Regions from separate parts of the Pseudactinotalea sp. HY160 genome, predicted to be linked through region 2. Evidence: riboswitches for the same ligand, from Rfam matches in the RefSeq annotation. Region 2 holds a riboswitch; the other holds the start of a gene.

Region 1 (9,301 bases), on a different contig from region 2:
CCCGGGAACACCGTGGCCGGGGAGCCGACCCGGGCGACGATGCCGCCCTCCTGGTCGATCGTCACGGCGAGCGGGATCCCCGATCCGTCCTCCCCGACGGACGCCTCCTGCAAGCCATTCGACAGTTCGGCGCTGCCGACGGGATCGTGCTCGACCACAGGATTCGACCAGGCGAAGTAGAGCACACCGCCGAGGTCGTACTTCTCCACGACCTCGGCCGGCGTGTCGACGCCGTAGCGGGCCTGATTCTTGGACTTCATCGAGTCGTCGTCGGCGGAGTTGCCGTAGACGTGGGTCCAGGTCATCTGGCCGATGAGCTCCTCGAGGCTCATGTCTGCGACAATCTGGGCGATCGCATCCGCGTCGCTGGGCGGATCGATGGCGGCCTGGGCCGGCAGCATCGTGGCCGCCACGAGACCGCCCGCCGCGAGCGCGGCGAGGCAGGCACGCGTACCGGTCGCGCGACCGGCCCGTCGAAGTGTTCGGGACACCGTTGTTCCTCCTGTGTTGGGTGAGTCGCACCGTTCCGGACCGGCAACCGTGCGCAGCACGGAACGTTGATGAAAATATCTGTTGCCAGATCACTACTGGTCGTAAAGATATTTCGGACCTGACATTACGGCGCCTGCCGCCGCTACGCAAGGGGAGCGACGTCGTCCACATGCTGAACACTTGCGGCGGCCCACGAGCACGCCGACTCGCGCCCATGCACAATGGCACCCGTGTCCACCTCGATCGTCCTGCGCGCATCCCTTCGGCCCTCCCCGGGCCGAATGATGCGAATGTGCGCCTGAACCACGCCTCCCCCGCGCCCATCTGAGCGGCGCATCGGGTCGTCCCCCACCCGCACCGACCCGCCAGGCCCGTGAGCACGACCGCTGCCGCGAGCCGTCCCGCCCCGAACGGCGGCCCATCCGCGCCGCCCCAGCACGAAGGAACCACACCCATGTCCTCCCTCCGCCTCAAGCACGCCGCACTCGCCTCCCTCCTCACCGCCGGCGCCCTCGCCCTGACCGCCTGCGGCAGCGATGCCCCCGCCGCGGCCTCGACCGGCGGCAGCGACGACCCGATCCGGATCGGCGTGGTCACGGCCGCCGAGGACTACTGGGACACGTTCACCGACCTCGCGGCCGCCGAGGGGATCAGCGTCGAGTTCGTCAACTTCACCGACTACCAGCTGCCCAACTAGGCGCTCACCGACGGCGAACTCGACCTCAACCAGTTCCAGCACCTGCTCTTCCTCGCCCAGTACAACGCGAAGGCCGACGGCGACCTCGTGGCGATCGGGTCGACCGCGGTCTACCCGCTCGGCATCTACTCGACCGAGCACTCCACCATCGAGGAGATCCCCGAGGGCGGCGAGGTCGCCATCCCCAACGACGCCACGAACCAGGCCCGTGCGCTCCTCGTGCTCCAGGAGGCCGGGCTGATCGAGCTCGCCGGCGGCGGGAACGCCTTCTCCACCCCGAGCGACGTGCTCGACTCCTCCCGGGTGAGCGTCACCCCCGTCGACGCCGCCCAGACCCCGCTCGCGCTCGAGGACGTCGACGCCTCGATCATCAACAACGACTTCGTGGGCAAGGCCGGCCTGAGCGCCGACGACGCGCTCTTCTCCGACGACCCCGAGTCCGACGCCGCCGCCCCCTACATCAACATCTGGGCGGCCCGGGCCGGCGACGCCGACAACCCGACCTTCGCCAAGCTCGCCGAGATCTACCACGACGCGACCGTCGAGGCCGGCGTGCAGGAGGTCGCCGGCGGCACCGCGGCCTTCCTCGACAAGGCCCCGGCCGCGCTGGCTGACATCCTGACCGGGCTGCAGACCGACATCGACGGCTGAGTCGCCCACCCATGACCGACACCATCATCCGCCTCGAGCGCGTGAGCAAGTCCTTCGGCGCACTGCGCGCCGTCGACGAGGTCTCCCTCGAGATCCACGCCGGGGAGATCTTCGGGGTCATCGGCTACTCGGGTGCGGGCAAGAGCACCCTCGTGCGACTCATCAACGCCCTCGAGCGGCACGATGCCGGCGAGCTCACCGTCGCCGGCGAGCCGCTCTCGCCGCTGAGCGAGACGCGGCTGCGCGGGGTCCGGGCCGGGATCGGCATGATCTTCCAGCACTTCAACCTGCTCGGCTCGCGCACCGTCGCCGCGAACGTGGCCTATCCGCTCGAGGTAGCGGGCTGGCCGCGGACCCGGCGCCGGGCGCGGGTGGCCGAGCTGCTCGAGTTCGTGGGGCTGTCCGACAAGGCACGCGCGTATCCCGCGAAGCTCTCCGGTGGCCAGAAGCAGCGCGTGGGCATCGCCCGGGCGCTCGCGACCAGCCCGCGGATCCTGCTCGCCGACGAGCCCACCAGTGCGCTCGACCCGGAGACGACCGCCGACGTGCTCTCCCTGCTGCAACGGGTCAACGCCGAGCTGGGCATCACGGTCGTCGTCATCACCCACGAGATGGACGTCGTGCGCGCGATCTGCCACCGGGTGGCGGTCATGGACTCGGGCCGCGTGGTCGAGGCCGGCCCCACCTACGACGTGTTCACGCGCCCGCGCGCGCCCATGACCCGCACGTTCGTCGCCTCCACCCGGCGCGACCGGCCCTCGGCCGAGGTGGTCGAGCGGCTGCGCGCCCGCCACACGGGGCGGCTTCTCACGATCGGTGTGGACGACGAGACTCGCTCGAGCGTTCGCCTCCAGTCGGTCCTCGGCCGGCACGACGTGGCCGCCACCCTCGTCTACGGCGGCATCACGGAGGTGTCCGGACGGCCGTCCGGTTCGCTCACCTACGAGCTGACCGGGCCCGGCGTGGCCGGGGCCGTGGCCGAGCTGCGCGGACTGACGGACGTCGAGGACTGGGGAGCGACGTCGTCCACAAGCGGTTCCGGAGCATCGGAGGTGCGCCCGTGACGGCCGGCGACATGGCGCCGCTGCTGCTCGAGGCCCTCGGGCAGACGGCCTACATGGTCCTCATCACCCTCGCCGCGGGCGGCGTCGTCGGGCTCGCGCTCGGGATCGGGCTGTACGTGACGCGCAGCGGCAACCTGCTCGCGAACCGGGCCACCTTCACGATCCTCAACCTGGGCGTGAACATCGTGCGACCGATCCCGTTCATCATCTTCCTCGTGGCGCTCGGGCCGCTGACCAAGCTGGTGACCGGGCGGATCATCGGCATCGAGGCGTTCACGTTCGCGATGTGCTTCATGGCCGCGTTCGTGTTCTCCCGGCTCGTGGAGCAGAACCTGCTGTCGATCGACCCGGGCGTGGTCGAGGCGGCGCGCGCGATGGGCGCCTCGCCGCTGCGGATCATCCTCACCGTGCTCATCCCCGAGGCGCTCGCCCCGCTCATCCTCGGGTACACGTTCCTGTTCGTCGGCGTGCTCGACATGTCGGCGATCGGCGGATACCTCGGCGCCGGTGGGCTCGGCGACGTCGCGATCGTGTACGGCTACCAGCAGTACGACTGGGCCGTGACCGCGACCGTCGTGGTGATCATCGTGATCATCGTCCAGCTCGTGCAGTGGCTCGGGAACTCGCTCGCGAAACGGGCGCTGCGGCGCTGAGTCGTATCACTCGTCGAGAACGACCTTGTGGTCGGGAATCGCGCGATTCCCGACCACAAGGTCGTTGTGAACGGCTGAGCTCAGGCCGCCAGGCCCGCCCGGCGTTCCGCGGCCTCGACCGCGTTCTTGAAGAGCATGGCGATGGTCGTCGGGCCCACTCCCCCGATGCGCGGGGTGATGGCGCCGGCGACCTGCTCGCAGGCCTCGTCGACGTCCGGCAGGAGCCTGCGGCCCTCGTAGCGGACGCCGCCGCCGATGACGGTGACGCCCGGGGTCAGGTGCTCGGGCTGGAGGATGCCGGGCACGCCCGCGGCGGCGATGACGATCTCGGCGCGGCGGGTGTAGTCGGCCCAGTCCGGCACGCCCGTGTGGACGACGGTCACCGCGGCGTTCGCGGTCGGACGCTTCTGCGAGAGCAGCAGCGCGAGCGGCCGGCCGAGCGTCGTGCCCCGGCCGAGGATCACGACGTGGCGCCCGGAGACCTCGATCTCGTAGTGGGCGAGGATCGCCTCGATGCCCGCGGGCGTGCACGGGACCGGCCCGGGCATCCCCAGGGCGAGGCGGCCCATGTTCACCGGGTGCAGGCCGTCGACGTCCTTATCGGGGTCGAGGGCGAGCAGGGCGGCGTCGAAATCGATCTGCGGCGGGGTCGGGTGCTGGATGAGCACGGCGTCCACGTCGTCCGCCTCGTTCATGTCGGCGACCGCGGCGAGCACGTCGGCCTGCGTGGCGTCGTCCCCGAGATGGATGTGCGGCGCGGTGAACCCGAGCTCGGTGGCCTTGGTCTGCTTCATCCGGATGTACCCGGCGGAGGCGGAGTCGGAGCCAACGAGGATCGTGCCCAGGCCCGGGGTGTGCCCGGCCGCGGTGAGCGCGGCGATCCGGGGCGCGAGGCCGGCGAGGACCGCGTCCGCGACCGGGCCGCCCGGCAGCATCCGAGCACTCACTGCTGCAGGCCGGGGTAGAGCGGGAACGCGCCGGTCAGCTTGGCCACGCGGGCCTTGGCCGCCTCGACGTCGGCGCCCGCGCCGGTCGCGAGCAGCCCCGCGATGATGTCGGCGACCTCGGTGAACTCCTCGTCGCCGAAGCCTCGGGAGGCGAGCGCCGGGGTGCCGATCCGCAGGCCGGAGGTGACCCGGGGCGGGCGCGGGTCGAACGGCACGGCGTTGCGGTTGACCGTGATGCCGGCCGCGTGCAGGAGGTCCTCGGCCTGCTGGCCGTCGAGGTCGGAGTGGCGCAGGTCCACGAGCACGAGGTGGACGTCGGTACCACCGGAGACGACGGACACGCCCGCCTTCTTCACGTCCTCCGCGAGCAACCGGTCGGCGATGATCCGCGCGCCCGAGATCGTGCGGGCCTGCCGCTCGCGGAAGTCCGCGCCGGCCGCGACCTTGAGGGCCGTGGCCTTCGCCGCCACGACGTGCATGAGCGGACCGCCCTGCTGGCCCGGGAAGACGGCCGAGTCGAGCTTCTTGCCGAACGTCTCACCGTCACGGGAGAGGATGAGGCCCGAGCGGGGGCCGCCGAGCGTCTTGTGCACGGTGGTCGAGGTGACGTCCGAGAACGGTACCGGGTTCGGGTGCAGACCGGCGGCCACGAGACCCGCGAAGTGGGCCATGTCGGTCCACAGGTAGGCGCCGACCTCGTCCGCGATCGAGCGGAACGCCTCGAAGTCGAGGTGGCGGGGGTAGGCCGACCAGCCGGCGATGATGACCTTCGGCTGCTCCTCGATGGCGCGGGCACGCAGCGCGTCGTAGTCGATCAGGTGGGTGTCCTCGGCCACGCCGTAGGCGGCGACGTCGTACAGCTTGCCGGAGAAGTTGATCTTCATGCCGTGGGTCAGGTGCCCGCCGTGCGCGAGCGAGAGGCCGAGGATCTTGTCGCCCGGCTTGATGAGGGCGTGGAGCACGGCGGCGTTCGCGGTCGCACCCGAGTGGGGCTGGACGTTCGCGTAGTCGGCGCCGAAAAGGGACTTCGCGCGCTCGATCGCGAGCGACTCGGCGATGTCGACCTGCTCGCAGCCACCGTAGTAGCGGCGGCCGGGGTAGCCCTCGGCGTACTTGTTCGTCAGCACCGACCCCTGGGCCTGGAGCACGGCGCGGGGAACGAAGTTCTCCGAGGCGATCATCTCGAGGGTGTCGCGCTGGCGGACGAGCTCCCCCTCGAGCACGGCGGCGATCTCGGGATCGAGCTCGGCCAGGGGCATGTTGGCGGCGGCTTCTTGCGTCACGGGTTCTCCAAGTACGGGTCTCGACGGTGTCGACGGATGTCGATCGATCTCGGTCGGTCTCAGTCGATTCCGTGGCCCAGGCGGGCGACCACGAACTCCTTGGCATCGCTCCCCGGTGGTGATCCACCTCTGCGCCAGTCGCGATGATGCCAGTGTACAAGGAACCGGCGGCGATCCGATATGCGATCGCCGCCCACCGGCCGTGGCCGGACGCGGGAACGGTCACTAGGCTGGACGCATGCTCGTAGCGATCAGTATCAGCCCCTCCGCCGGCGACGAGACCGGGGGCGTGAGCGACGCGGTGGCCAAGGCCGTCCGGGTCATCCGCGACTCCGGCCTGCCGAACGAGACCACCGCCATGTTCACCACGATCGAGGGCGAATGGGACGAGGTCATGGCCGTGGTCAAGGCGGCCCTCGACGCGGCCGGCGAGGGCTCCCCGCGGGTCGGACTCGTGCTCAAGGCCGACATCCGGCCCGGCTTCACGAATCAGCTGACCGAGAAGGTCGACCGGGTCGAGGCCCGGCTGACCGACTGACCGGCGCGCTCCGCCTCAGCCGAACTTCACCTCGGCGACGGCGTGCTCCCGCCCCTGACCGGCCGCCTGGAGTTCGACTCGCAATTCGACGGTCTCCCCGGTGCTCGTGTCCTCGTACCGCACGAAGGTGGATCCGGCCCCGGAGTCCTCGCCGACCCGATCCCAGTGCGGGCCGCCCGGATCGGCATGACCGGTGAGCTCCTCGACCACCTCGGGGGTGGCGAGCTCGACCATCCGGTCGTGATCCCCCGACCCCCAGGCGACGATCAGGGCGTCGGCGTAGTCGGCGGCGTCGGTCGGGATGGGCGCATCGGTCCCGCCGGTCTCACTCCGTGTCGGGGTGGGCGTCGGGGTGGACGTCGGGCTCGCGGTATCGCTCTGCGAGCCCGTGGGCGCCGACTCGTTCGGCCCCGGCTCGCTCGGCGTGACCGAGGCCGGCGGTGACGCGGGCGGGGTGGGCGAGCCGCCGTCGTCCCCACTCTCACAGCCGCTCAGCGATGCGAGCAGCGCCGCGGCCAGGGCGCCGGCCGCGAGGGCGTGGCGCGTAGTGAGCGCGTGCATGAAATCCTTCCCCATCGTCGGTGCCGGGGTCAGGAGGCGGAGTCGACCTCGTGTTCAGTCTGCGCCTCATCCGGCCCGTCGCCAAGGATCTTGCGCAGGTAGGCGTAGGTGAGATCGCCGGCGTTCTGGTCGTACTGGTGCTCGAAGCCGTGCTTGTCGTACATCGCGAGGTTCTGCTTGGAGTCCTGGCCGGTGAAGACCCAGACCTCCTTCGTGTCCTCGGGCAGGTAGTGGAGCACGGCCATGAGGAGCTGGGTGCCGATCCCCTGGCCCTGCAGGTCCGGCACCACGGCGAGGCGGCCGAGCAGCGCCCGGTCCTCCTCGAGGCCCACGCGCACGGAGCCCACGAGCCGCGAGCCGGTCCACGCCCCGAGCGTGACGACGTCGGCACGATCGAGATCGGCCTCGAGCTCCGCCAGGGTCTGCGTGAGGGAGGGGATGTTCGGGTCCCCGTACAGCTGGGCCTCGGTCACGAACGCGGCCCGGCGCACCGTCAGCAGCTCGCCGGCGCAGGATTGTTCGACCAGGTCGATCCGCAGGTCTTCGCTCATGACCCCATCCTTGCACCTCGGACTCCCCCGGCGCACGGCGCAGCGCCGTGGGTGAGACGATGTCGGGCCGGGCGGCTACCCTGGCCGTTGTGACTGACAGCGCACCCCAGTGGGTCCTCACCCTCTCCTGCCCCGACCGCCCCGGGATCGTCCATGCCGTGGCCGGTGCCGTGGCCGGGATCGGCGGCAACATCACCGAGTCACAGCAGTTCGGCGATCCGGAGTCCGGGTTGTTCTTCATGCGGGTCCAGGTCGAGTCCGGTGCGGGCGAGGGGCCGCTGCGGTCGGTGCTCGAGCCGGTGGCCTCCTCGTTCGGGATGACCTGGACCCTCGACCGGGTGGGCCGGGCGATGCGCACGATCGTCATGGTCTCGACCACGGCGCACTGCCTCACCGACCTGCTCTTCCGACAGCGCTCGACCGGGCTGCCGACCGACATCGTGGCCGTCGTGTCGAACCACACGACCCTCGCGCCGATCGCCGAATTCTACGGCGTGCCGTTCCATCACATCCCCGTGACGAAGGCGACGAAGGCCGAGGCGGAGAACCGGCTGCTCGAGCTCACCGCCGAGCTGGACGCCGAGCTCGTGGTCATGGCCCGGTACATGCAGATCCTCTCGGACGACCTGTGTCGTGCCCTGCCCGGGCGGATCATCAACATCCACCACTCGTTCCTGCCCTCGTTCAAGGGCGCCCGGCCCTACGCCCAGGCGCACGCTCGCGGGGTCAAGCTCATCGGGGCGACCGCGCACTATGCGACGGCCGACCTGGACGAGGGCCCGATCATCGAGCAGGACGTCGAGCGGGTCACGCACGCGGAGGACCCGACCGAACTCATGCGGCTCGGTCAGGACGTCGAGCGCCGGGTGCTCGCCCGGGCCGTGCGCTGGCACGCCGAGCACCGGGTGCTGCTCGACGCACACCGCACGGTCGTGTTCCGGTAGCCGGCCCGCTCCGTCGCCTACGGTGAGTGGCATGGAACTGCAACCACTCGACGAGGACTGGGAGCGCGCCGTCGCGATCGTGGCGCACCCGGACGACATGGAGTTCGGCGCCGCCGGGGCGATCGCCCGCTGGACGGCGCAGGGCAAGCACATCACGTACGTCATGGTCACCTCGGGCGAGGCGGGCATCGACTCGATGGCACCCGATCGGGCGGGACCGCTGCGGGAGCGCGAGCAGGTCGACTCGTGCCGGATCGTCGGCGTCGAGGACGTGATCTTCCTGCGCCGACCGGACGGCACGCTCGAGCACTCGCTCGAGTTGCGGGCGACGCTGTGCGAGCAGATCCGGCGGCTGCGCCCGCAGATCGTGATGACGAACAGCTACCGGGAGACCTGGCCCGGCGGGCTGCTCAATCAGGCCGACCACATCGCCGTGGGCCGCGCGAGTGTCGACGCCGTGCGCGACGCCGGGAACCGGTGGATCTTCCCCGATGCGGGTGGCGGGCTCGAGCGTTGGGACGGCGTCCGCCAGATCTGGCTGCCCGGCTCGCCCGCCGCGGGGCACGCGGTCGACATCACCGCCACGTTCGAGGTCGGGCTCGACTCGCTCCGCGCGCATGCCGCCTACATCGAGGGCCTCGGCGGCTTCGACCCGGCCGGCTTCCTGGACGCTGGTGCGACCGCCGCCGGCGAGCGCCTCGGCTGCCGGTACGCCGCCACGTTCGAGGTGCTCCAGCCCTGAGGGCGGGCTTGCCCCTCCCCGCCCCCTGCGGGGAAACTCGCCGTTGCGGTGGCACATGTTATGTCGCAGGACATCGGTGACAGTTCTGCATCAGGACATCGGTGACAGTTCGAGGGGTCTTGGTGGTGACACTTCAGCGGGTTTGATGAGCGGATGCCTGCGAATGAGCCTGTTGATG
Region 2 (9,301 bases):
CGGGCGAGGTGGTCTCCGGCCCGCTGCCGGCGCTGCCGATCCTCGGGGCGCTGCCCGATCCCGACTCGATGGTGGCGACGCTGCCGATCCTCGGGCTCGCCGGTCTCCTCGTCGGCCTCCTGGGCGGGCTCTGGTTGCACCGGCGCACACGGGAGTTGCCCCTGTGGCAGGTGTGGCTCGTGGCCGCGCTGGCCGCCCTCGTGGCGGCGACGCTGCTCGCGGCGGTGCAGGGGCTGTCGGCCGGTGCCGCCGGACCGGGGCGGATGTCGCACTGGGGAGCCTCCGCGGTCGCGGTGGGGCTGGCCGCGTGGTGGCAGCTCGGCGCCGGGATCGCCGTCCTGGGCACGGTGCTGCACCCTGCGACCGCGGCCGGAGTGCGGGCGGCGGCGGGCTGGCTGCGGATGTGGTGGCGGCAGGTGCGGGGCACCCCCGTCGCCGACTAGTCCGGCGACGGGCTCGGCGACCGCGAAAGGCGCGCGTGCGTCGTCCCTACGCTCGAATCAGGCGAGCGTGATCAGCTCCCCGGGGTGAGGGAGTCGAGCCGCTCCTGCAGGGCCGTGTTGTATTCGTTCACGCATTCGGTCCTGGCCGTGTTGGTGATCGCGAGCTGCAGGCACTCCTGCTTGGCCACCTCGATCGGCCACAGCACCACGCGTGAGGTGCCCGCGAGCGTGAGCAGCAGCGCCAGCACGATGCCCATGATCGCCATCGGAGTGAGGAGGTTGCGGGTCGAGATCTTCCGGCTGCGGATGATCGCGCGGACCCCGAGCCAGATCGTGGCCACGCCGAGCACCGGGGTCGCCGCGCCGACCGGCAGCGGGAGCTGGGAGGCGAGGAAGGTTCCCAGCATCGCGGCGCCGAACCAGGCGAGCGAGCGACCCAGCTCCTTGAGCTGTTCCTTGTCGGGCAGCTCGGGCATTCCCTGCCGCGGGCCGTTCGGCTCGCCCGGCCGCTGGGACTCGGCGGGCCGGCGTGGTTCGGGCGCCCGCGGCGGCGGGGTCGGCGCGCCGTGCTTCGGGGCCGCGTAGGGGTTCCGGGCGGGCTCGTTGCGCTCGTCCTCGGACGAGTCGTCGCTGCTCGCGCTCACGTCTCACCGTGCTTTCGTCGGCTCGTCGGGGCATCGCCGGTTCCGACGATCGGCCGGTTCCGGCCGGTTCCAGTCTCGCAGACCCCCGGCGGGGGGAAGAAATCGTGCGCCGGGGGAGGATGCCGGTAGGCTCACCTGCCGTGAGTGCACGCGTCGTGGTCCTGGTCTCCGGTGGCGGATCGAACCTGGAGGCGCTCATCGACGCGGCCCGGGTGGAGGGGTACGGCGCCCGGATCGTCGCAGTCGGCGCCGACCGGGACTGCGGCGGGCTCGAGCTCGCGGCCGCCGCCGGGATCCCCACCTTCGTCACGCGCGTCGGTGATGCGGCCGACCGGGCGGAGTGGGACCGCTCGCTCACGGCAAGGGTCGCCGCGTTCAACCCCGACCTGGTCATCAGCGCCGGCTTCCTCAAGCTCGTGGGGGCCGAGTTCCTCGCGGAGTTCGGCGGCCGGTTCCTCAACACGCACAACACCCTGCTGCCCGCGTTCCCCGGCATCCACGGCCCGCGGGACGCGCTCGAGTACGGCGTCAAGCTCACCGGGGCGACCCTCTTCATCGTCGACGCAGGCATCGACACCGGCGTGATCGTCGCCCAGGTCGCCGTCCCGGTGGCCGACGACGACACCGTCGAGACCCTGACCGAGCGGATCAAGGTCGCCGAGCGTGCCCAGCTCGTGGACCACCTCGGCCGGCTGTGCCGCGACGGCTGGCGCATCGAGGGGCGCCGGGTCGTGCTCGGCGCCGGCTGAGGCCCGACAAGCCGAACGACCCGATACGCCGAACGAGCGGCCCCCGCGGGGTGCCGCTCGTTCGGTGTGGGGCCGGGCGATCCGCCGATCAGGCGGATCGGCGGCGACTTCGGAGCACGAACACCGCGCCCGCGACCGCGAGGGCCGCCGACAGCAGCGCGATCGTGCCGACCGCCGTGCCGGTGTCGGGCAGCTCCCCGCCCGGGGTCTGAGGCGGCGCCTGGTCCGCGCCGGCCGCGGCCCCGGCGGATCCCGTCGGGTCGGCCGGAACGGTCGGGTCGGTCGGCACGGTCGGGTCGGCCGGGCCCGCCGATCCCGACCCTGCGTCGGTGCCGCTGCCGGCGCCGTCACTGTCGCCGGTATCGGGATTGCCACCGTCGCTGTCGCTCCCGCCGGTATCCGAGCCGTCGCCGTCATCGCTGTCGCCGCCGTCGGTGCCGTCACTCTCGTCCACGTCGACCGTGATCGTGGCCGCCACCTCGAGGGGGGTGGCGGGGTCGGTCTGGGTGAGGCCGTCGGGGAGGGCGAAGACGGCGATGGCGGCATGATCGCCCGCCCGGTGGCCGTCATAGTCCGCGATGGTCCAGGTGAGGTCGACGGTGTGGGTGCCGCCGTCGCTGTCGGTGACGGTCGTGGTCGCGGGCAGGGCGGCGAGGGCGTCGGCCTCGGAGGTGCCGTAGGCGACAGTGACGCCCTCGACCCCGGAGATCGTGGCGATCGTCGGCGACGCCGCCGGTTCGGGCAGGTCGATCCGCGGCGCGGGCACGTCGAGCACGAAGAACGGATCGGCCCCGGACGCGTTCGGGCCCACGGCGAACCGTGCGGGCGGCGCGATGAAGCCCGCGGAGACGTCGTCGGCGGTCACCGTGTACACCGCGGTGGAACAGATCGGGTCGGCTCCGGGAGCCAGGGCGCCGTAGCGGCAGTTCGGGGTCTCGGTGATGTGGAAGCCGCTGAAGTCACCCTCGATCGGCACGAGCGCGACCGTCGCGTTCGTCGTGTTCGAGTACTGGAATCGATATGTGAGCTGCGTGCCCGCCACGATCTCCGCGGGCGCGGGAGGGTTCCAGGCGCCGAGATTGGTCGCGTGAATGCCCAGGTTGACCCGGGGGCCCGCGATGACCAATTCCTGGATCGGATCCGTGGCCGGGTTCTGGGCGATGTTCTCGTCGTCCACGGCCCAGGTCTGGCCCAGATCGACGTACCCGCGGTCCAGATCCGCCTGCGTGACGACGTACTCGGCCGTGCAGTCGTAGCCGAAGCCCGGTTCCATGCCGACGTAGCGACAACCCGGGTACAGTCCCCGCCACTCGCCGGCACGCGGGACGGCGTCGAGGGTCTCGTCGGAGGTGTTCTCGACGTGGGCCGCGACCGGGATCCGGTCGCCGACCGCGTACGAGTCGGCCGGCTCGCCGGCGAGGGTGAGCGAGATGTCCAGGAGCGGCTCCCGACCGACCCGGCGGGCCTCGAATTCGGCCACCGAGATCCACTTGTCGGCGGTGTCGCCGTAGGTGCTCACGGCCTCGACCCGCACGTAGCGAGTCGATTCATCGCCGAAGTACACGCGCCTCGGGTCCGAATTCGCGGGCCACGTGCCCGTGCTGTGCTCGGTGAGGGAGTCGGCGTCCGTTCCGCTGAGGATGCGGTACCGGCCGATCGTGCCGTTGAGGCCGTCGGCGCGGGGCACCAGGGTGATGTAGGCGAGATCCTGGGCATCGCCCAGGTCGACCGTGAAGCCGCCCGGGACCTCGGTGTCGTCCGTGCCGGTGTACCACGCGGTGTGATATCGCGTTCCGGTGTCACCGTCGAACATGCTCTCCGGCCCATGGCCGGGCTGCGGCGTCGACGAGGCGGAGGCCGTGAATGCCGACTGCGGGATCGCGGTCGAGGCGATCTGTCCGTCCTGGAGCTGCACCGGCAGGGTCAGGGGCGAATCGATGCTCGTCCCGCCCGCGGTGTAGGCGGCGGTGACGTGGAGGTCGCCCGGGTCCACGAACTCCCCGATCGTGACCGGCACGGTGATCGTCGCCTGCGCGCCGGCCGCGATGGCCGGCACCGGGACGTCGGCCGCGGTCACCTCGAGCGTTCCGTCGATGCTCAGACTTCCGGCGGGCAGGTCGCCGGCCGGTCCGAGGTTGCCGATGGTCAGGTCGATGCTGTCGTCGCCGCGGTGGAGCGCGCGGTCGGCCGCGGTGATCGTGACCCCGGCGGCGTCGAGCCAGGCCCAGGTGAATCGGGCGAATTGGATGTTCTGGCCGCCCGGCTCGTACAGCAGGCCGATGGATCCGTCGGCGAGCGTCGTCAAGGTCGAGTAGGACATTCCACCCGGCTCGAACACCTTCGCGTCGGGCCAGGTCTGCCCGTCGTCGTAGGAGACCCGGATCGTGCCGTTCGAGCGGCTCGTGGCGTTCGCGTTGGAGAAGAGCAGCACCTTCGCCTCGTCGCTGCCCTGGTCCGCGTTCGGGAACGCGCGGATGATCGAGGCGTTGTTGCGCGGGTCGGGAAGGTTCGTGTCGAACACGGGATCGGTGTAGGTCTCGCCGCCGTCGGAGGAGTAGGCGATCCAGCGGCCGCCGCTCCGGCCGGAGGAACGGGAGTTGAGCATGACTCGGCCGTCGGAGAGCTCGACCACCTTGTTCTCGTCGAGGTTCGGGCCCACCGGGGCGCCGGCGTGCCACGTGGCCCCGTGGTCGTCGGAGTAGAGCGAGACCGCGTACATGCCGCCGCCCCTGCTCAGGTCCCGGACCGTGTACTGCTGGATCAGCCGGCCGGCGTACTCGCCGTATCGCAGCTGAATGCCCTCACCGGAGGCGGCGAACCGGCCGTTGAACACCTCGCCCGCGCCTCCCGGGTCGAGCGCTCCGGTCACCTCGACCGGCTCGGACCAGGTCTGGCCGCCGTCGCGGGAGGAGATGTAGACGGCGTCCATCACCTGGCGCTCGTTCGCCGGCGGGTTCGAGCCGCCCTGGTGCCAGCCCCAGTCATGGGACATGACGAAGAACGTGAAGATCTCCCCGGTCTCCCGGTCGACCACGAAGGACGGATCGGAGAACCCGAGCTTGTCGGGGTCGCCGTGGCCCTGGGCGATCGTCCGCTGCGCGGACCAGGTCTCGCCGTGGTCGTCGGAGGTGCGCAGCACGATCGAGTTCGGATTGGGGGCGTCGCCGCAGCCGCCCGGTCGCCCGTCCCAGGCGGCCAGGACGGTGCCGTCGCCCGCCGTCGTCAGGGCGGGGATCCGGTAGCACGTGAAGCCCTCGCTGCCTCCCGTGGCCAGGCGCTGGTCCGCGTAGCTAGCCGGGAGGGTCGTGTCGACGTCCCACGGGCCGCCCGCGGGGGCGCCGGGGTCGCCGGGGTCGGCGAACGCCGCGGGGGCGAGACCGATGAGGCTCAGCGCGAATGCGGCGCCGGCCGCGGCAGCTCGTCGGGAGCGCCGGAAAAACACAGCCATTGTGACTCCAGGTGGATCGACGGTGAACCCCTCAGATGCTACATAGTATGTCTGACCTTGTGAACTGATGTTCAAGTTGTGAGAGTGGCCGTCGGAAGCGGCATGCCAGGTCGGGTCGGACGCGGCCCTAGCATGACGGGATGACCATCTCGGGGGAGCCGGAGGAGCGACTCGACCGGCGACGCCTGCTCGTGCTCGCGCGTCAACACGCGCGCCAGGGCCGACGGCGGGTCCGGTCCGCAGCCCTGCCCGTGCTCGTCGCGGCCGTCGCGGCGGGCGTCGCCTGGGCGGTCGCCCACTACGGCCTCGGTCACGAGCAGCCGTTCTTCGCGCCGATCGCCGCGTGGGTGTGCCTCGGCTTCAGCCCGAGTCGGCAGATCCGCAAGGTCGCCGAATTGGCGATCGGGGTGACCCTCGGCGTCGCCCTCGGCGAGCTCATCGCCGCCGGGCTCGGAACCGGGCCCGTGCAGATCGCCGTGGTCATCGTCGTCGCCGCGCTCCTGGCCCGGTTCGTCGACCGCGGCGCGATGCTCACCGTGCAGGCAGGCGTGCAGGGGATCGTCATCGTCGCCCTGCCCGTCATCAGCGCCACGGGCGGGGCCGCCGGACGGTGGCTCGACGCCCTCATCGGGGGCGGCTTCGCCCTCCTCGTGGCCGCGCTGACCCCCGGGGACGCCCAGCGGCGTGCCCGTCAGCTCGCCCGTGCGAGCACGAGCGACCTGGCCCAGCTGCTGCGCCTGCTCGCCCGTGGCGTGGCCACCGGTGACGAGCAGCCGATCCGGGACGCGCTCATCGCGGGGCGCGCCACGCAGGGCGTGCTCGACGAATGGTCCGAGGTTGTGCGCAACGCCCGCCAGTCCGTACGGATCTCCCCGGCCTCGCGGCACTATCAGCCCGAACTCGCCGACCTGCAGCACGCGAACCTCTTCGCCGACCGCGCGATGAGGAACGCCCGCGTGATCGCCCGCCGCGGCGTGACCGCGATGAGCGCCGGCGGCGACGAGCGGATCTCAGCCTGGCTCACCCGGATCGCCGAGGGAACCGAGGAGCTCGGCCGGGCCCTCGGATCGGGAACGAGCACCCTGCCGGCCCGCGAGACGCTCGCCGGGGTCGCCGGCCGGCTCGCGCCCCAGCGCTTCGACGAGGCGGGCTGGCGGCTCCAGACCCTCGTGATCATCATGCGCTCGCTCACCGTCGACCTCCTCCAGGCGACCGGCCTCAGCTCCCAGAGCGCCACCGCGCTCCTCGCCCGCGACGAGCCCCCGCCGGCCGACTGACCGGGGCCCCGCCGGGGAGTTGTTACGATGGGACCGGCCGCGACTGGCGTTGAGGTGGAGCACCACCTGGGAGCGGCCACGACCTGACCTCCGATGCGAGCCGATCGCCTGGGCCGCGGTGGACCACCGAACCGGTGCCACACCTATCCCTGGAGTCTCGTCGTGTCCGACCGCCTACCCATCCGCCGCGCCCTAGTCTCCGTCTACGACAAGACCGGCCTGGCCGCACTCGCGGCCGGCCTGCACGAGGCCGGCGTCGAGATCGTCTCCACCGGGTCGACCGCCCAGGCCATCGCCGCGGCCGGTGTGCCCGTCACCGGTGTCGAGGACGTGACCGGCTTCCCCGAATGCCTCGACGGCCGGGTCAAGACCCTCCACCCGAAGATCCACGCCGGCATCCTCGCCGACCGGCGCCTGCCCGAGCACGTGCGCCGGCTCGACGAACTCGGGATCGCCCCGTTCGACCTCGTGGTGGTCAACCTCTACCCCTTCGCCGACACGGTCGACTCCGGCGCCGGCATCGAGGACTGCATCGAGAAGATCGACATCGGCGGCCCGTCCATGGTGCGTGCAGCGGCGAAGAACCACGCGAGCGTGGCGGTCGTCGTGGACCCGACCCGGTACGAGGCGGTGCTCGCGGCGGTGACCGCCGGCGGCTTCGACTCGCGCGACCGGGCGGGCCTCGCCGTCGACGCGTTCCGCCACACCGCCACCTACGACGTGGCCGTGGCCACGTGGCTCGGCACGGTCGTGGCCCCGGACGACGAGGGCACCGGCTTCCCGGGCTGGAAGGGCGCGACCTGGGAGCGCTCGCGCGTGCTGCGCTACGGCGAGAACCCGCACCAGGGCGCGGCCCTGTACACGGATGCCTGCGGCGGGGGACTGGCCGGTGCGACCCAGCTACACGGCAAGGAGATGAGCTACAACAACTACGTCGATGCCGACGCCGCCTGGCGCGCCGCGCACGACCACGGCGACACCCCGACCGTCGCCGTCATCAAGCACGCCAACCCGTGCGGGGTCGCCGTGGGGGAGACGATCGCCCAGGCGCACGCGCGGGCGCACGCGACCGATCCGGTCTCCGCGTTCGGTGGCGTGATCGCCGCGAACGCCGTCGTGACCGAGGAGATGGCCGATCAGGTCGCCGGCGTGTTCACCGAGGTCGTGCTCGCGCCCGGCTATGAGCCGGCGGCGCTCGAGATCCTCTCCCGCAAGAAGAACATCCGCATCCTCACGGTCGCCGGCGGCGCCGGCAGTGCCGCGGCGGCCGTGGCCGAGCGTGAGATCGCGGGCGGGCTGCTGAGCCAGCAGATCGACCGGATCGACGCCGCGGGGGACGACCCCGCGAACTGGACCCTCGCCACCGGCGCGGCCGCAGACGAGGCCACCCTCGCCGACCTCGCGTTCGCCTGGCGGGCCGTGCGGTCGGTCAAGTCGAACGCGATCCTGCTCGCCGCCGGCGGCGCCGCGGTCGGCGTGGGGATGGGGCAGGTGAACCGCGTCGACTCGTGCCGGCTCGCGGTCGAGCGGGCGGGGGAGCGGGCGAGTGGCTCCGTGGCCGCCTCCGACGCGTTCTTCCCCTTCGCCGACGGCGCGCAGGTGCTCATGGACGCCGGGGTGCGGGCGATCGTCCAACCCGGCGGCTCCGTACGCGATCAGGAGGTCGTCGACGCGGCCACGGCCGCCGGGGTGACCATGTACCTGACCGGCACGCGTCACTTCGCGCACTGACCCCGGGCGTCGCGCGCCGACGCCGGCAGCGGCCCCGAGCCCGCCGACCGGGGTGGATCGGGGCCGCTACGTCAGGGCCTTGCGGAGCTGGACGGCCAGGTCGGTGGCCAGGTCCAGGTCGATTCCCGGGTAGTCCTCGCCGGCGCGCTGGAACGCCTTGCGCACCGCCGAGGTGTCCCGGGGGGAGTCGGCCACGATCGCGCCCACGAGCCGGTCCCCGCGGAGCTGCAGCAGCGTCCAGCCGGCGCCCGGATCCCCGCGCAGCACCTCGGTGCCGCCCGGCCCCGCGAGGTCCCCGATCCGCTCGAGGTGGTGGCCGAACTGGTCCGAGAACACCTCCGGGGCCAGCAGGTTCGGCGCGGGCTCCGCGCGCTCCGGGCCGAGGATCCCCGCGGCCACACCGGCCGGATCGCGCAGCGCCGAGAACCAGTGGCCGCCGGCGAGCGGGCCGTGCCGGGGGTGGTCGCGGAGCGCGACGTCGCCCACCGCCCAGACCCGCGGCGCATCCGCGCCGGTGGCCTCGACCGTTGCGTCGCGCGGGGACACCCGGCCGTCGACGGTGACCGGCACGAAACCGCGCTCGGTCACCGGAATCCCGGAGCCGGCGAGCCAGTCGGTATTCGGGCGCACCCCGGTCGCGGCGAGCACCGCATCGGCCTCGATGTCGCCGTCCCCGGTGCGCACGATCGCGCGCAGGCCGGCGCCCGTGCCGCCCGCCGGGTCGACTGCGTGCACGGGGGTGTCGGTGCGTAGGTCCACCCCAGCGGCCTCGTGCCAGGCCCGGGTGTAGTCCCCGGCGCGGACGCCGATGTGGTCGGCCAGCGGCGCCGGCCCGGCCTCGAACACCGTGACCTCGTGGCCCGCAGCGCCCGCCTGCCCGGCGACCTCGGATCCGATCCAGCCGGCGCCGATGATCGCGAGGCGCGCCGGGGAGGCGAGTGCCGCGCGCAGCAGCGCCGCGTCCTCGAGCGTGTGCAGCGTGAGCGGCTCGGGCCAGCGGCGAACCGGC

The links. Region 2 has a riboswitch for ZMP and ZTP ahead of purH (bifunctional phosphoribosylaminoimidazolecarboxamide formyltransferase/IMP cyclohydrolase). Riboswitches for the same ligand answer to the same signal wherever they lie in the genome.
Region 1: another riboswitch for ZMP and ZTP. It lies ahead of glyA (serine hydroxymethyltransferase); the one in region 2 lies ahead of purH (bifunctional phosphoribosylaminoimidazolecarboxamide formyltransferase/IMP cyclohydrolase).

The regions. Positions count from the first base shown of each region.
Region 1 covers NZ_WHMT01000021.1:39,463-48,763, forward strand. The annotation lists gene GCG21_RS14185 (glycoside hydrolase family 3 N-terminal domain-containing protein) at 1-491, opposite strand, end outside; gene GCG21_RS16820 (hypothetical protein) at 947-1,189, shown strand; partial or broken gene GCG21_RS14190 (MetQ/NlpA family ABC transporter substrate-binding protein) at 1,202-1,840, shown strand; gene GCG21_RS14195 (methionine ABC transporter ATP-binding protein) at 1,852-2,904, shown strand; gene GCG21_RS14200 (methionine ABC transporter permease) at 2,916-3,557, shown strand; gene GCG21_RS14205 (bifunctional 5,10-methylenetetrahydrofolate dehydrogenase/5,10-methenyltetrahydrofolate cyclohydrolase) at 3,638-4,504, opposite strand; gene glyA (serine hydroxymethyltransferase) at 4,501-5,763, opposite strand; ZMP/ZTP riboswitch at 5,855-5,939, opposite strand; gene GCG21_RS14215 (MTH1187 family thiamine-binding protein) at 6,026-6,325, shown strand; gene GCG21_RS14220 (hypothetical protein) at 6,341-6,886, opposite strand; gene GCG21_RS14225 (GNAT family N-acetyltransferase) at 6,916-7,437, opposite strand; gene purU (formyltetrahydrofolate deformylase) at 7,497-8,381, shown strand; gene GCG21_RS14235 (PIG-L deacetylase family protein) at 8,413-9,123, shown strand.
Region 2 covers NZ_WHMT01000014.1:54,526-63,826, forward strand. The annotation lists gene GCG21_RS12465 (DUF6350 family protein) at 1-443, shown strand, start outside; gene GCG21_RS12470 (hypothetical protein) at 515-1,087, opposite strand; gene purN (phosphoribosylglycinamide formyltransferase) at 1,228-1,836, shown strand; gene GCG21_RS12480 (exo-alpha-sialidase) at 1,925-5,284, opposite strand; gene GCG21_RS12485 (aromatic acid exporter family protein) at 5,425-6,561, shown strand; ZMP/ZTP riboswitch at 6,591-6,682, shown strand; gene purH (bifunctional phosphoribosylaminoimidazolecarboxamide formyltransferase/IMP cyclohydrolase) at 6,724-8,292, shown strand; gene GCG21_RS17325 (FAD-dependent oxidoreductase) at 8,359-9,301, opposite strand, start outside.